DNA from 2 places in the Colwellia sp. RE-S-Sl-9 genome. Region 2 is predicted to be linked to the other one. Evidence: predicted binding sites of a transcription regulator. Region 2 holds the regulator's gene; the other holds the start of a gene.
What was found. Region 2 encodes FliA, which starts transcription of late flagellar genes. Its sites were predicted from a motif close to CTAAAGNTNNNNNNNNNNNNGCCGATA; they were not measured.
Positions count from the first base shown of each region.

Region 1: ACM9HF_RS10405 (DUF3530 family protein) is a predicted target of FliA. The motif match lies at 3,558-3,584, and genes of this name have one in related genera.

Region 1 is NZ_CP182631.1:2,425,528-2,433,460, reverse strand. It holds gene ACM9HF_RS10420 (aminoglycoside phosphotransferase family protein) at 1-978, shown strand, start outside; gene murU (N-acetylmuramate alpha-1-phosphate uridylyltransferase MurU) at 975-1,706, shown strand; gene djlA (co-chaperone DjlA) at 1,740-2,540, shown strand; gene ACM9HF_RS10405 (DUF3530 family protein) at 2,568-3,500, opposite strand; gene rluA (bifunctional tRNA pseudouridine(32) synthase/23S rRNA pseudouridine(746) synthase RluA) at 3,959-4,627, opposite strand; gene rapA (RNA polymerase-associated protein RapA) at 4,627-7,536, opposite strand.
Region 2 is NZ_CP182631.1:2,132,696-2,140,628, reverse strand. It holds gene flhF (flagellar biosynthesis GTPase FlhF) at 1-1,258, shown strand, start outside; gene ACM9HF_RS09175 (MinD/ParA family ATP-binding protein) at 1,432-2,274, shown strand; gene ACM9HF_RS09170 (RNA polymerase sigma factor FliA) at 2,301-3,020, shown strand; gene cheY (chemotaxis response regulator CheY) at 3,072-3,455, shown strand; gene ACM9HF_RS09160 (protein phosphatase CheZ) at 3,501-4,244, shown strand; gene ACM9HF_RS09155 (chemotaxis protein CheA) at 4,256-6,325, shown strand; gene ACM9HF_RS09150 (protein-glutamate methylesterase/protein-glutamine glutaminase) at 6,337-7,428, shown strand; gene ACM9HF_RS09145 (ParA family protein) at 7,493-7,933, shown strand, end outside.

The sequences.
Region 1 (7,933 bases), 290 kb from region 2:
TCACTAACCGGCGATGCGGGTTTTAGAAAATATTATCGGTTTAATATTAACAATAAGTCTTATATTGCTGTTGATGCCATTCCTGCAATGTCGAATAATCTTGCGTTTGTTGAAATTCAAAAAGTATTACAACAAGTTATTAACGTTCCCGAGATTATATTTTCAGATTTAGAATTAGGTTTTTTGTGTTTAAGTGACTTTGGTGATGAGCTTTTTAGTGACTTATTAACGCTTGAGAATATGGAATATTCGTATCAAACCGCTATAAAGCTTTTACCAAAAATAGCGAATGCACAATTACCTCAAAATTACTCATTACCTCAATACGATGCCAACTTTGTTAATGTAGAGTGCCATATTTTTACAGAATGGTTATTAGGTGTACATTTAAACATTACACTTAATGAGGAAGAAAAAGCGCAGCTGCGATCTTGTTTTAAAGTCTTAGTAGATAACGCCCTTGAACAGCCTCAAGTGATAATGCATAGAGATTACCATAGTCGTAACTTGATGCTAATAAACTCTGAACAAGAGGCTGCAGATACCACCGAAAGTGAGATAGCGTTAGGTGTTATTGATTTTCAAGATGCTGTTTTTGGCCCTATTACTTACGATATCGTGTCGCTACTTAGAGATTGTTATGTAAGGTGGCCTGATGCAAAAGTAAAAGACCTCTTTTATTACTTCTGCCAATTAATAGATGTCGATAATAAATATCCTGATGTTACACAAGAGCAATGGCTTCGTTGGTTTGACTTAATGGGAATGCAACGCCATGTAAAAGCCAGTGGTATTTTTGCTCGTTTATATCATCGAGATCACAAAAACGGTTACTTAAAAGATATTCCGTTAACTTTATCTTATATTGTTGATATTAGTGCTAAGTATCCAGAGTTGAGTTTTATACATGATTTGGTATTACATAAAGTAATACCGCGGTTAGAAAATAAAGTAAAAAGTAAGGATAATCATTCATGAAAGCGATGATATTAGCCGCAGGACGTGGTGAGCGAATGCGTCCGTTAACAGATGATTGCCCTAAACCCTTATTGAAAGTAGCAGGCATGCCCTTAATTGAGCATCATATTGTTAAGCTTGCGCAAGCGGGTATTACCGATATTGTTATTAACCATGCTTGGTTAGGTGATAAAATTGAAGAGTACTTACAAGACGGTAGCAAATGGGGAGTTTCAATACATTATAGTCGAGAAACACAAGGGGCTTTAGAAACTGCAGGCGGTATTATTAAAGCCTTACCATTATTAGTAGAAAAAGATGAACCTAATGCTCCTTTTTTAGTCGTAAATGGAGATGTGTATACCGACTTTGATTTTACACATATTCCTTTATTACCATCAGACTGCTTAGCTAATATTTGGCTGGTCGCTAATCCAGAGCATAATATAAAAGGTGATTTTTTATTTGCGGAAGAGGCTTCTGAGCTAAACAAAAGTAATAAAGTACATAATCTTACAAGTGAAGCTAATCAGCACCAACAGCAGCAGTCTTTCACTTTTAGTGGTATTGCTTTATATCGACCTGAATTTTTTACCGCTTATACCAATGAAAATGTATTGCCATTAGGGCCATTATTGAGAGAAACCGCGGAAAACTTAGAGCTTTCTGGTACTATATTGAAAGGTCAATGGACTGATGTAGGCACACCAGAACGATTAAATGAACTTAACAATACGATATCTTGTTAAACATAAACACATAATTAGAGTAGTAAAAGTAACATGAAAGTTTGGGGAAAAATTTTAGGTGGTTTATTTGGCTTCATGCTGAGTAAAAATATTTTTGGTGCTTTGCTAGGCGTTTGGATCGGTCATAGCTTTGATAAAGGACGTGGGTTTAATTTTAATAACTTGGCAGGTCAAAGTTTTACAGATGCAGAGCGGCAACAAGCTTTTTTCTCTACAACTTTTTCTGTTATGGGATATGTTGCTAAAGCTAATGGTAGAGTTACTCCTCAAGAAATCGCCTTTGCTACTGCTTACATGGATAAATTGGGCTTAACGGGCGATATTAGGCAACAAGCTCAAGACGCCTTTAGAGACGGAAAAGTTGTCGGTTTTCCTTTAAAAGAACGATTGGATGACTTTACTCACAAATGCGGTAAGCGTCATGACTTACTGCTGATGTTTTTAGAAATTCAAATTCAAGTGGCTTTTGCTGATGGCACATTAGATCAGGAAGAGCGTGAAGCGCTGCACCAAATAGCTAAAATTTTAGGCTTTTCTACCCGAGATTTAGATCGCTTGCTGGAAATGATTATTGCGGGTGACCAATTTAATCAACAAGGCAATAGATCTCCACAATCATCAAAGGTACAACTTAGCAATGCCTATAAAGCACTGGGTTGTACGCCTGAAATGAGCGAACAAGAAATTAAAAAAGCTTACCGTAAACTCATGTCTCAACATCATCCTGATAAGCTGATGGCAAAAGGTTTACCTCCTGAAATGATGGAAATGGCTAAACAAAAAACACAAGATATTCAATCAGCATATGAAGCGGTGACTAAAGCAAGAGGTTAGGAGGAGAATATTTTTATTCTGAATAAATTACCAACCGATTGTTTTTAACCAGCCATTAACTTCAGTTAATAATGTTTGTTCTGGGTAATAGCCCGGAACCATATTGTGTAGATATTTTTGGCGATAATAAACTTTCAATTCCTTTGTAGCGTATTTCTTTCTTAACATGGCATTTTCTAGCACGCTATTACGGTCTTTTTTTAGTATCAAGTCTAAAACAGGCAACTCAGACATCGCTATGTTTTTCGCAAAAGTATCGTTTTCTAATTCAGAATACATGCCTGCACTTAATGTAATCAGTGCTGCGGGTAATAAATCTTGGTTGTTTTTATAAAGATCTATCAGTATCGCTGCTTGGCTTCCTTCTGTGATCACCAAAAAAATACCGGGGTAATTTTTAGCTTTTTCCATTACTGCGGTGACTAAGCTTTTTAATTCATTTTGATAGGGCATAAGCGCCGCTTTATTTTGTTCTATTCTTTCTTCTTTTGTTAATGCTACCGAAGGGTAGTTCATTGGCTTATTAGGTGATTGCACACTGATTGTAGACCAGCCTGCATCGGGAAGATTTTTTCGTAAAAAATTCATGGCTTTTGGATTTGCTACGCCTTGTTGCCAATCAGGTATTAAAATCGCCACGCCTTTATTGTTTTGTGTTGAACTGCTTTCTTCAATAATAATATATTCGCTATCGCCCGCTTTAATTGATTGAGTTTTACTACCGGATAAATAATGGGTGAGATCTTGTTTTTGTTGTTCGAATGAACTGACGGGTTTTACTATTTTTATATCACTACGTTGAATACTTTTTGAGGGCTGCTTTTTATCTTCATCAACCTTTTCTGGTTCAGCGGCTTCTTCTTCCTCGGCAAAATAAAAATACGCTTGTGCGTGGTTATACCCAAGTATATTAGGTATTAAATAGAAAAGGGCAGTAATAAATAAAATACGCAACAACATGAATTCCTAAAGTGAAGAGGTTTACTTATACCTACAAAATGAGCAGGTATAAGTATGTATCGACTTGCTTAGATGATTGTTTAATAAAAAATGAGATAAATAAACTTAGATGAATATAAAACTATAGCTTAAAGCATATACCCGTTACCGATCAAGATGCGTTTTTCAGAGCGCTTGAGCGATATCAATTCAAGGCAGTGCTTTGTAATAATGGTTGTTCCCTTATAAAAAGCATTAACGAAGAAGTGATTTTGCTCAAGCGCTTCTTCGATGGGTCTAAAAACAATTTATGCTTCGTTATTAACTTTAGTAAGGGAATAACCATGACGTAAACTTAATGCCTTGCATACATGGATGTATGTACTTAGATTTCGTCTGGAACATGAAATCTGTGCCTAAATTGTTTTTAGTTCCCACTGAAACCTGCATCTTGAATGATAACGGGTATATAAAGAGGGCTACTCAAACGGGCAATCAGCTAAAAAAGTCATTTCTTCATGCGTTACGGGATGAGAAATACTTAGCATTTGAGCGTGTAAATTTAGTCGGTTAGCCATCGCGAGAGCTTCAGTATGAGCATAAAGTCGGTCTCCTAAAATAGGGTGACCTATTGAAAGCATATGAACTCTTAATTGATGCGAGCGACCTGTAATAGGTGTTAGTTCAACTAAGGTTGAATTGTCGCCATAACTGAGCACTTTGTAATGAGTTAAAGAGGGTTTGCCTCTTTTGTGATCAATCATTTGCTTAGGGCGGTTAGGCCAATCGCAAATAAGCGGCTGGTCGACAGAGCCTTGGGCTTCTTTTACACGGCCAAATACTCTAGCGATATATTTTTTCTTGGTTTTACGTTTTTCAAATTGTTGGCTAATAGCGACATGGGTAGGTTTGTTTAGCGCCATGATGATGATGCCAGACGTTGCCATATCTAACCTATGCACAACAGTAGCGCTAGGTAATACCCGCGCTACTCTGTTTTCTAAACAGTCTTTGTGTTCAGGTAATCGCCCCGGAACGGTTAACAGTCCGCTACCTTTGTTTAAAACAATAAGGTCGTTATCCCTATAAACTATGTGTAAATAGGGATCGAGTGGCGGTTGATAGACAAAGTCAGGGTTAGCACTCATTAATGAGTTACAACAATCAGTCTTATCGCTTCAAACTTCAACTGTGCTTTGTTGATATAGCTTTCAAGCTCAGATTTTTGTAGCTGAATAAAATCTACTTCTTCTTGTCGAACACTCGGATTAATTTTCGCTAACGCGGCTAATCGAGCATGTTCTTTATCTAAATTGTTTCGCATGGTATCAAGCGCATTTTGTTGGATACTAGCAACACTGGTTTCGGCATGTGCTTCAGCTTTAGTCACCAGTGGTGTAATTTGCTGTTTTAACGCCTTAACTAACTGAAGGGCTACTTGTTTTTTGGTTGGGCTAAGTTGTTGATCAAGCACTTCTTCACCCACTTTATCAGCAAGGTTGTTACCATTTTTATCCACTAATACACGTATTGGTGTGGTAGGTAAGTAACGGCCTAATTGTAAGTTGCTTGGCGCTGTTGCTTCAACGGTAAATAAACATTCAACAAAGAAAGTTCCTACAGGTAGCGCTGGATTTTTTAATAAACCAATACACGAATTACCAATTTCGTCAGAAAGCACTAAGTCCATAGCACCACGTACCATAGGATGATCCCAAGTCAGTAATTGATAGTTTTCAGAAACTAGTGCCGTGTCGCGGTTAAACGTAATCGTTGTTCCATCTTCAGGTAAACAAGGGAAGTTGCTGTTCAACATATGTTCAGACGGTTGCAATGCGATAGAGTTATCGGCTTTATCGTCTTGCTGAATACCAAACACATCAAGTACTTGAAACATAAATTGAGGTAATTCAATTTGTTCATCTAGTTTTTCTATTTTCTTCACTAATTCAAGGGCTTTACCTTGGCCTGAAGAATGAAGTTCAAGTAGTTTATCTCTACCGCTTTCTAATTCTTTTTTAATGATCAAATGTTTTTGTTGGCTTGCTTCAATAAGCTGAGCAGACTCGTCTGATTGCCATTGAGCAGATAAAGCTAAGTTTTGTAATTTAGCACCAAATTCTTTAAATATTGCATGGCCAGTAACACAAGTATGTTCAAAAGCATTAAGACCTTGGTGATACCAATTAAATAATAAACTTTGCGGTGAATCTTCAAAGTAAGGTACATGAATACGTATTGTTTGGTTTTGACCTATACGATCTAAACGTCCGATACGTTGTTCAAGTAAATCAGGGTTATTTGGTAAATCGAACAACACCATGTGATGAGCAAATTGGAAGTTACGACCTTCACTACCAATTTCAGAACATAATAATAACTGCGCACTGTCTTCGTCTTGTGCGAAGTAAGCCGCGGCTTTATCACGTTCAAAAATACTTAAACCTTCATGGAATACTGCAGCACGTATGCCTTCTTTAACACGAAGCGCGGTTTCTAAATCGATAGCCGTTTGCGCGTGTGCACAAATAACAAGTAGTTTTTCTTTACCTAAGCTGTCTAATAAATTGATTAAGTAATCAACTCTTGGATCAACGTCATACCAATTATCATGCTGCTCTAAACCAAATAATATTTCTGGAGTAAATACGAATTTACTTTGTGAAAGCTCACGTAAATTGTCAACACTATCACTTAATAACAAATCATTAATAATGGTTTGATATTGCTCTGGCATTGCTAAAGGCGTAGGTAATAATTGTCGTTCAGGAAAGCCCTTAATGGTATTACGCGAGTTTCTAAATAAAATACGACCTGTGCCGTGACGGTCTAATAATTGCGCAAGCACTTGCTGGCGGGCTTCGTCGGCTTCGCTGTCGTCTTCATTAATAATCGCTAATTGCGAGCTAATGTCTGACTCTTTTAATAAGTCAGTCAGTGTATCTAATTGTGTTTGAGTTAGTCGCTCACCTGCTACAAGTGTATTGGCGGCATCAGCTACTTGAGTGTAGTTTTCTTCTTCAGCAATAAATTTTTGATAATCAAAGAAACGATCAGGATCGAGTAAGCGTAAACGAGCAAAGTGACTTTCATGGCCTAATTGATCAGGTGTTGCCGTAAGTAATAATACACCAGGTATTACTTGTGCTAATTGCTCAATACATTGATATTCAATACTTGGAGCGTCTTGTGTCCAATTTAAATGATGAGCTTCATCAACTACCATTAAATCCCAGTCTTCGGCAATAAGTGCTTCATACCATTTTGGATTTTCAGTAATAAAGTTTAAGTTTACTAATACTAATTGTTCAGAGCTAAATGGGTTAGCGCCATCTTCTGAACTTGAGCTTTCTACACAGCGTTCATTATCAAAAATACTAAAAGGTAAGTTGAAGCGACGTAGCATTTCAACCAACCATTGATGCATGAGTGATTCAGGCACAATAATAAGAATGCGTTGTGCGCGGCCACTTACCAGCTGTTGATGAATGATCAAACCCGCTTCAATGGTTTTACCTAAACCAACTTCATCAGCTAATAAAACACGTGGAGCAAATCGACTTCCTACTTCTTCAGCTATATATAACTGATGAGGAATTAAACTCACTCGGCCACCACTTAGGCCCATAAGTTCTGATTGTTGCTGAGTATGCTGATGTTTTAGGCTGTCTTTACGAAGCTGGAACCAATCTAAACGATCTACTTGGCCATTTAATAAACGGTCATGAGGTTTATTGAATTTTAAAAAGTGATCGATCATCACTTCTTTTATCGAGGCTTTTTCACCTGTATCTTGTCGAGTACCGTGATAAGTAATTAAATGGTTAATATCTTCAAGCGATTCAACAACCAACGTCCAACCTTCATGGCTAGGAATAGTGTCGCCTTCATTAAATATAACGCGTGTAAGCGGAGCGTTCGCTATTGCGTATTGTCTTGACTCTCCAGTAGCGGTAAAAACAATACTTACAAATCTGTGTTCAACAGTAGTAACAGTACCAAGTCCTTGATTTGACTCACCATCACTTATCCAACGTTGACCAGGGTGAAACGACATAACAACTCCAACTTTTAAAATTTAGCTTTATAAGGTAATAGGGCTTGAAAAACGGGCGCTATAGTAACGTTTTTCGTAAAATGGGTCATTAAAAAAGTGCTAAAAAGAGAAAGAATTTAGTTAGTCATATAATTTTTATATAAAAACATGGCTGTTTACTTAAAATATTTTCGGTAAATTGTTTTTAAATGGGTATAACTCATACAGGTCAATGCTTTCTCTTTTTTGTAATAATAGTAAAGATAATAGAGTTTAGTTTAATAAATGAACTTTTATTGCTTTATATTTAACCGCACAAAGTCGAGTAATATTAATTATAAAATATTGATTTTAAGATCTTAATAAATCAACAATAAATCTCTCAATATGGTCTATATTTAGTTTATAAGAGTTAAAA
Region 2 (7,933 bases):
AGAAAGTGTAGACATTGGAGCAGCACCTGTTGATAGTTTATCAGCCTTGTTGAATCGTAAAGTTCAACAAGAAGCTCAAGCGGAGTCTCACGATAATAGCTCAAGAGAAAAAACATCTTCAAGCAATGATATTGAATTACAATTTAAAAATTTCACTGACCGTTTACAACACTCGACTCAGCAAAGAAACGCAGAACAAAATATAGAACAATCAAATACTTCCTCAATGCCGTCATTACAAAAGGACGCTGCTATCGTTAATGATGAAACAAATGATACAGACGTTTTTAATGATCCTTCGGTAACTTCTTTTTCTCATGATAATTCAAATGAATTTGAAACAATGAAAAAAGAAATGCATACCATTAGACACCTTTTAGAACATCAGTTGTCGGGTTTAATGTGGCAAGATATGGCACAAAAGAACCCTCAAAAAGCATTGCTCATAAACAAGCTAGTTGCTTTGGGATTAACAGACCATATGGCAGATCAAATAGCTGGTTTTATTCCTCCTCAACAAAATGAACAAGATGCTTGGGAGCAGGCGAAAAAATTTATAGCACAGCAACTAAATACAACCAATAACGATATTATTCATCATGGCGGTGTTATTTCTTTAGTGGGTCCAACAGGTGTAGGTAAAACTACCACTATTGCTAAATTAGCTGCAAGGTTTGCACAAATTCATGGTGCTGATGAAGTAGTATTAATTTCTACTGATAGTTTTAGGATCGGTGGTTTTGAACAATTAACCACTTACGGACGTATTATTGGTTGCCAAGTTAAGTTGGCTAACGATGCACAAGCATTAGACTCATTACTACAGCAGTTTGGACAAAAGAAACTTATATTAATTGATACTGCGGGTATGGGACAGAGAGACATGCGCTTAGCACAGCATTTAACAGATTTAATTGCCAATGCACGTGTGAGAATTCGTAATTATCTTGTGTTATCAGCCAATACTCAGCAGCGTGTTATGCAAGAAAATGTAGAAAGATTTAAAAAAATTCCATTAGCTGGCTGTATCTATACTAAACTGGATGAGAGTATTAGTATTGGTGAAATTATTTCTACCGCTATTCAAAACGGATTACCTATCGGTTACCTTACCGATGGACAACGAGTTCCTGAAGATATTAAGGTAGCAAATGCTGAAAAATTAGTTGCCTTAGCAGACAAAATGAGTAGTCGAATAAACCACCAACACACTAGTACATGGCGACCAATGCCTAAAAAAGAAGCAAGTGCAGCATAAATTGAATATGTTTAGCAAAACAAGCTAGCTTAAACTAATTAAATTAGTTAAATTGAATAACATTGATAAAAACCGCTTATAACTTCACGAGTTAAGATGTACTAAGCTATAATGTATTTACTTAGCAACATCTTTTCGAAAATAGTGTATGTGTCAGTGACGAGAAGATTTAAATGATAGACCAAGCGAGTGGTTTACGTAAGATGCAAGATTTACAACAAATTAAAGTTATTGCAGTATCAGGTGGTAAAGGTGGCGTAGGTAAAACTAACGTGTCTTTAAACACATCTATAGCATTAGCTCAACTGGGTAAAAAAGTACTTGTTCTAGATGCAGATTTAGGGCTTGCCAATGTTGATGTTATGTTAGGTCTACGTGTTCAACGTAACCTTTCTCATGTGTTGTCTGGTGAATGTGAATTAGACGATATTATCATCGAAGGCCCTGCAGGAATTAAAATTATTCCAGCCACTTCAGGTACTCAATCTATGGTTGATTTAACACCTAGTGAGCATGCAGGATTAATTCGAGCCTTTAGTGATATGCAAACAGAGTTCGATATTCTTATTGTTGATACCGCAGCAGGGATCTCCGACATGGTATTGAGCTTCTGTCGAGCCTCACAAGATATTATGTTAGTAGTATGTGATGAGCCAACGTCAATTACCGATTGTTACGCGTTAATGAAATTATTAAGTCGTGATCATGATGTATTTAAATTTAAGGTTGTTGCTAACATGGTACGAAGCCCTAACGAAGGGCAGCAATTATTTGAAAAACTAGCCAAAGTAAGTGATAGATTTTTAGATGTAGGCTTAGAACTTGTTGGCGTTGTGCCATTTGATGAAAACATACGTAAATCAGGTCGTAAGCAAAAAGCAATTATTGAAGCATTTCCTAATTCACCCGCTTCAATAGGTTTTAAAAACTTAGCAAAAAATATCATGAAATGGCCAATTCCTCACCAACCTTCAGGCCATTTAGAGTTCTTTATTGAACAATTATTAGAACATTAATATGCTAATTATCGCGAGTATATAGTTTGGGAAAAGCAGATGCCTACAGTACTCAAACAGATAAATCTGTTTTAATAGAACAATATACTGTTTTAGTTAAACGTATAGCCTACCATTTACTTGCAAGATTACCTGCAAGTGTACTTGTAGATGATCTTATTCAATCAGGAATGATCGGTCTACTCGAAGCATCAAATAACTTTGACCATACAAAAGGCGCAAGCTTTGAAACATTTGCAGGGATAAGAATTAGAGGTTCCATGTTGGATGAAATTCGACGTGGAGACTGGACTCCTCGCTCTGTTCATAAGAATAGTCGTATGGTGAGTGATGCGATAAAAGAGTTAGAGTCAGAGTTAGGAAGAGATGTAACTGACAAGGAAGTAGCAGATAAACTTGATATTTCTTTAAATGAATACCATCATATTCTTAATGATGTAAGTTCTGGGAAAATAATCGGAATAGATGATTTAGGTGTTAGTGAAGACGCTTTGAATTTAGAAAATAAATCAATAAGTGACGAGCCCTATAATCAAATTGAAGAGATTGTTTTTAAAAGAGCGTTAAGTGAATGTATTTCTACTTTACCTGAACGAGAAAGTTTAGTACTTTCATTGTATTATGATGAAGAACTTAATTTACGCGAGATAGGACAAGTTCTTGATGTAAGCGAGTCAAGAGTAAGTCAAATTCACAGTCAAGCTATGCATCGTTTAAAAGCTCGTATGCATTCTTGGCAAAGTTAAGTAGAATAATAAGTAATTTAAAATTTTTGAATGTTCTCACCGGAGGGTGCCTTGGATAAAAATATGAAAGTTCTTGTAGTTGATGATTTTTCAACGATGAGACGAATAGTGAAAAACTTGTTACGCGATTTAGGTTTTACTAACATTCAAGAAGCTGATGATGGTAGCACCGCTTTACCTATGCTTCAGTCAGGAGAGTTTGATTTTGTTGTAACCGATTGGAATATGCCTGGTATGCAAGGAATAGATTTATTAAAAGCTATTCGAGCAGACGCTAGTTTATCCCATATTCCTGTTTTAATGGTGACAGCTGAAGCGAAAAAAGAGCAAATAGTTATGGCCGCTCAAGCGGGTGTAAATGGCTATATTGTAAAACCTTTCACTGCTGCAACGTTAAAAACTAAACTCGATAAAATATTCGAACGCTTAGGTTAATTGAAAATCTTTCTTTAATACCTAAATAAATAAAGGATATTTTGCATGAGTAGTTTGCCTAAAGTACATGTTTCATTAGAACAAGCTAAATTGTTGGTTGAATATTTAGAAACAGATCAGCAAGACAAGGCTGATGAATTGGTTGCAGATATTCAAAGTCCAATCAATACAGAGCTGTTTGCTGAAATAGGTAAATTAACCCGTCAGTTACATGATTCTTTGAATAATTTTCAAGTTGACTCTCGACTCACTGATTTAGCAAAAGCTGATATACCTGATGCTAAAGAACGACTTAACTATGTTATAGAACGAACGGAAGAAGCTGCAAACAAAACAATGGATGCAGTTGAATCTATTTTTCCTGTGCTTGAGTCATTACAAAATAGAGTCGAAGTGGTTAATCCTTTATGGACAAAACTTATACAAAATAAATTAGAATTACCTGAGTTTAAACAGTTATGTTTAGATATTGATTTGTTATTAAAATCAACAGGAAGTGAAACAGATAAAATTCGTATATTAATGACTGATGTCTTGATGGCGCAAGACTTTCAAGACTTAACAGGCCAAGTTATTCGTAAAGTTATTGATTTAGTAAGGGAAGTTGAAGATGGTTTGATTGGAATGCTAACCGCATTTGGCATGTCTTCAGACTCAATTCAAAATAAAGCTAAACCTTCAGTGGGTGAAAATTTGGTTGAAGGTCCGATTGTAAATAGTAAAGAGCGTGATGACGTTGTTTCAGATCAAGACGATGTTGACGATCTTTTATCAAGTTTAGGGTTTTAAGGAGTTGCTAAATGTCGTTTGAGCAAGATGAAGAGATTTTACAAGATTTTTTAATTGAAGCAGGTGAAATTCTCGAAGCTTTATCTGAACAATTAGTAGAGCTTGAAAATGACCCCGATAATGCTGATTTATTAAATGCAATATTTCGCGGATTTCATACTGTAAAAGGCGGAGCAGGCTTTTTATCGTTAACAGAGCTTGTGGATGTTTGTCATGGCGCTGAAAATATATTTGACCTCTTAAGAACTAATAAAAGAACGGTTACCTCTGATTTAATGGATGTTATTCTGCAGGCAACAGATTCAATCAATGAAATGTTTGCTTTAGTTCAAGGAGGAGAGCCTCTCGTACCCGCTGCCCCTGAATTAATAGCTGAATTACATCGTTTAAGTGTACCAGAATCTGAAGACGTTCCTGTTGCAACGGTAGTCGAGGAGCCTGCAGCTCCTGTATCTTCAAGTTCATCAGATGAAATGTCTGAAGACGAATTTGAAAAATTATTAGATGAATTACATGGCGGCGGTTCTGTAACACCTCCGGCTACGCCTACTAATGTATCAAATAATAATAGTAATGAAATTACAGATGATGAGTTCGAAAGCTTACTTGATGATTTACATGGGCAAGGTGCTTTTTCTCCAGAAGTTAATAAGGCCGAAGCTAAAAGTAATCCTAACGAAATCAATGATGACGAATTTGAAAATTTATTAGATGAACTTCATGGCCAAGGAAAAGGGCCACAAAATGCAACAACTAATACTCAGCCTCAACAAGTAACACCACCACCTGCAACGCCTAAACCTGCTCCTGTAGCCGCCGTAAAAGCAGCACCCGCGAGCAAACCATCAACACCTGAGAAAAAAGCACCTCAAGCTACTGCTTCACAAGGTGAAACAACCGTTCGAGTGGATACTAAGCGACTCGATCAAATCATGAATATGGTGGGTGAACTAGTACTAGTTCGTAATCGTTTAACTAGTTTAGGAATGACCAAAGAAGATGAAGATTTAACCAAAGCTGTTTCTAATCTCGATGCTGTGACAACTGATTTACAAGGCGCTGTAATGAAAACGCGTATGCAGCCTATTAAAAAGGTTTTTGGCCGCTTTCCTCGGGTTGTACGTGATTTAGCTCGAAGCTTAAATAAAGAAATTAAACTTATTCTTGAAGGTGAAGAAACTGATTTAGATAAAAATTTAGTTGAAGCTCTTGCTGACCCATTGGTGCATTTAGTGCGAAACTCAGTTGATCACGGTATTGAAGATCCTGATGTTCGAGAATCAAAAGGTAAAGAAAGAGAAGGAACCGTAATACTTTCAGCTTCACAAGAAGGTGATCATATTCTTCTTACCATTCGAGATGATGGTGCTGGAATGAATGCTGAAAAATTGAAAGAAATTGCTATAGAGCGTGGTGTATTAGATGCAGATGCCGCGGCTCGTATGTCGGATAGTGAAGCTTTTAATTTGATTTTTGCACCGGGATTTTCAACCAAAACCGAAATTTCAGAAGTTTCTGGTCGTGGTGTAGGAATGGATGTTGTAAAAACCAAAATTACGCAATTAAACGGTACTGTTAATATAGATTCTGAATTAGGTATTGGTACTGTACTTGAAATTAAAGTTCCACTGACTTTAGCCATATTGCCTACTCTTATGGTTATTATTGGCAAACAAACATTCGCTTTGCCATTAGCGGGTGTAAATGAAATATTTCATTTAGATTTAACGAGTACTAATATAGTTGATGGTCAATTAACTATTATTGTTAGAGATAAAGCCATTCCATTATTTTATCTTGATCAATGGTTAGTTCGAGATTATGTTGAAAAACCAAGAGATACAGGGCATGTAGTTATTGTACAAGTAGGGAGCCAGCAAGTTGGTTTTGTTGTTGACAGTTTAATTGGACAAGAAGAAGTTGTTATTAAACCCCTCGACCGTTTATTACACGGAACTCCCGGTATGGCAGGAGCTACAATCACGAGTGATGGTGGCATAGCATTAATTGTTGATGTTCCTAACCTGCTTAAATATTACGCTAAGAAATCTAGTGTTCATAAAAAATTACGTACAAGATAAAGAGATAGTTAATGCCATATAAGGTATTAGTAGTTGATGATTCCAGCTTTTTTAGACGTCGAGTAGCCGATATTTTAAATGCTGATCCCAACCTAAATGTTGTTGATGTTGCTGTAAATGGTGTAGAAGCTGTAGAAAAGGCTAAACTACTTAAACCTGATGTTATTACCATGGATATTGAAATGCCGCAATTAAACGGTATTGACGCGGTAAAACAGATAATGAAACATTCACCAACGTCAATTATTATGTTTTCTTCTCTGACTCATGAAGGAGCTAAAATAACACTTGATGCCCTTGATGCAGGGGCGTTAGATTTTCTACCAAAAAAATTCTCCGAAATAGCTAAAAGCACATCAGATGCTGGAATGGTATTGCGTGAACGTGTGATTCAATTAGCGCGTAAAAAATCTAGAATACAAGTAAAATCAAACCATAGAGAAATAGTATCTAACAAAACAACAACAAGAGAATTAATTGATGTTACACAAAAAAATAGTGTAGCAATAAAAAAAACATCCCAAGAATATAAATTACTAACAATAGGTACCTCAACCGGTGGTCCTATAGCACTTCAAAAAGTACTTGCTCAATTACCTGCAAACTTTCCTGTTCCAATTCTTATCATTCAACATATGCCAGCATCATTTACTAAAGCTTTTGCTAATCGATTAAATAATTTATGCAACGTTAATGTGAAAGAAGCGGCTATCGGCGACGAATTAAAACCAGGCAATGCTTATGTAGCACCAGGTGGAAAACAAATGGTAATTGATGGAACAAATTCTAAAGCTAAACTAAAGATAATAGATGACCTTTCAGAAAGAGTTGCTTTTAAACCGAGCGTAGATGTTACTTTTGCTTCTGCAGCCAAAGTTTTCGGTGAAAATGTTTTGGCTATTATATTAACGGGTATGGGCTCTGACGGAAAAGATGGCTGTCGTTTATTAAAAAATAAAGGGGCTACAATCTGGTCTCAAGATGAAGAGTCATGTGTTGTTTATGGTATGCCGCAAGCTGTGGTAAATGCCGGTTTGTCTGGTGCAGAATTGCCATTAGATAAGATCTCTTCTGCAATATTAAAAGTTTTTGATTTGAAATAAAATATTTAGCCCGTTTGAGGTTAGATATATTCAATGAGCATTAATAACTTTATAGGAAGCTTAATTGGTAGTTTGGACTTTAGCAAATCAAAAAGGCGGGGTTGGTAAAACTACGTCTACGATTACGTTGGGAGGCTTATTGGCTGATCAAGGTTTTCGTGTGTTATTAGTTGATACTGATCCACATGCATCATTAAGTTATTATTTTGGCATTGAATCGGAAGAATTAGATTTAAGCGTCTATAATTTATTTATTCAGTCGTCAACAAAAGAACAGATCTTACAAAGTTTATGTCCTACTCAATATAATAATATAGATATTCTTCCTGCAACAATGGGGCTAGCGACATTAGATCGTGCTTTAGGCAGTAAAGGGGGAATGGGGCTAGTTCTTAAAAAAGCGATTAAATTAATAGAAAGTGAATACGATTATGTTTTAATTGATTGTCCACCTATTTTAGGCGTTTTAATGGTAAATGCACTTGCTGCGTCAGATCGAATTATA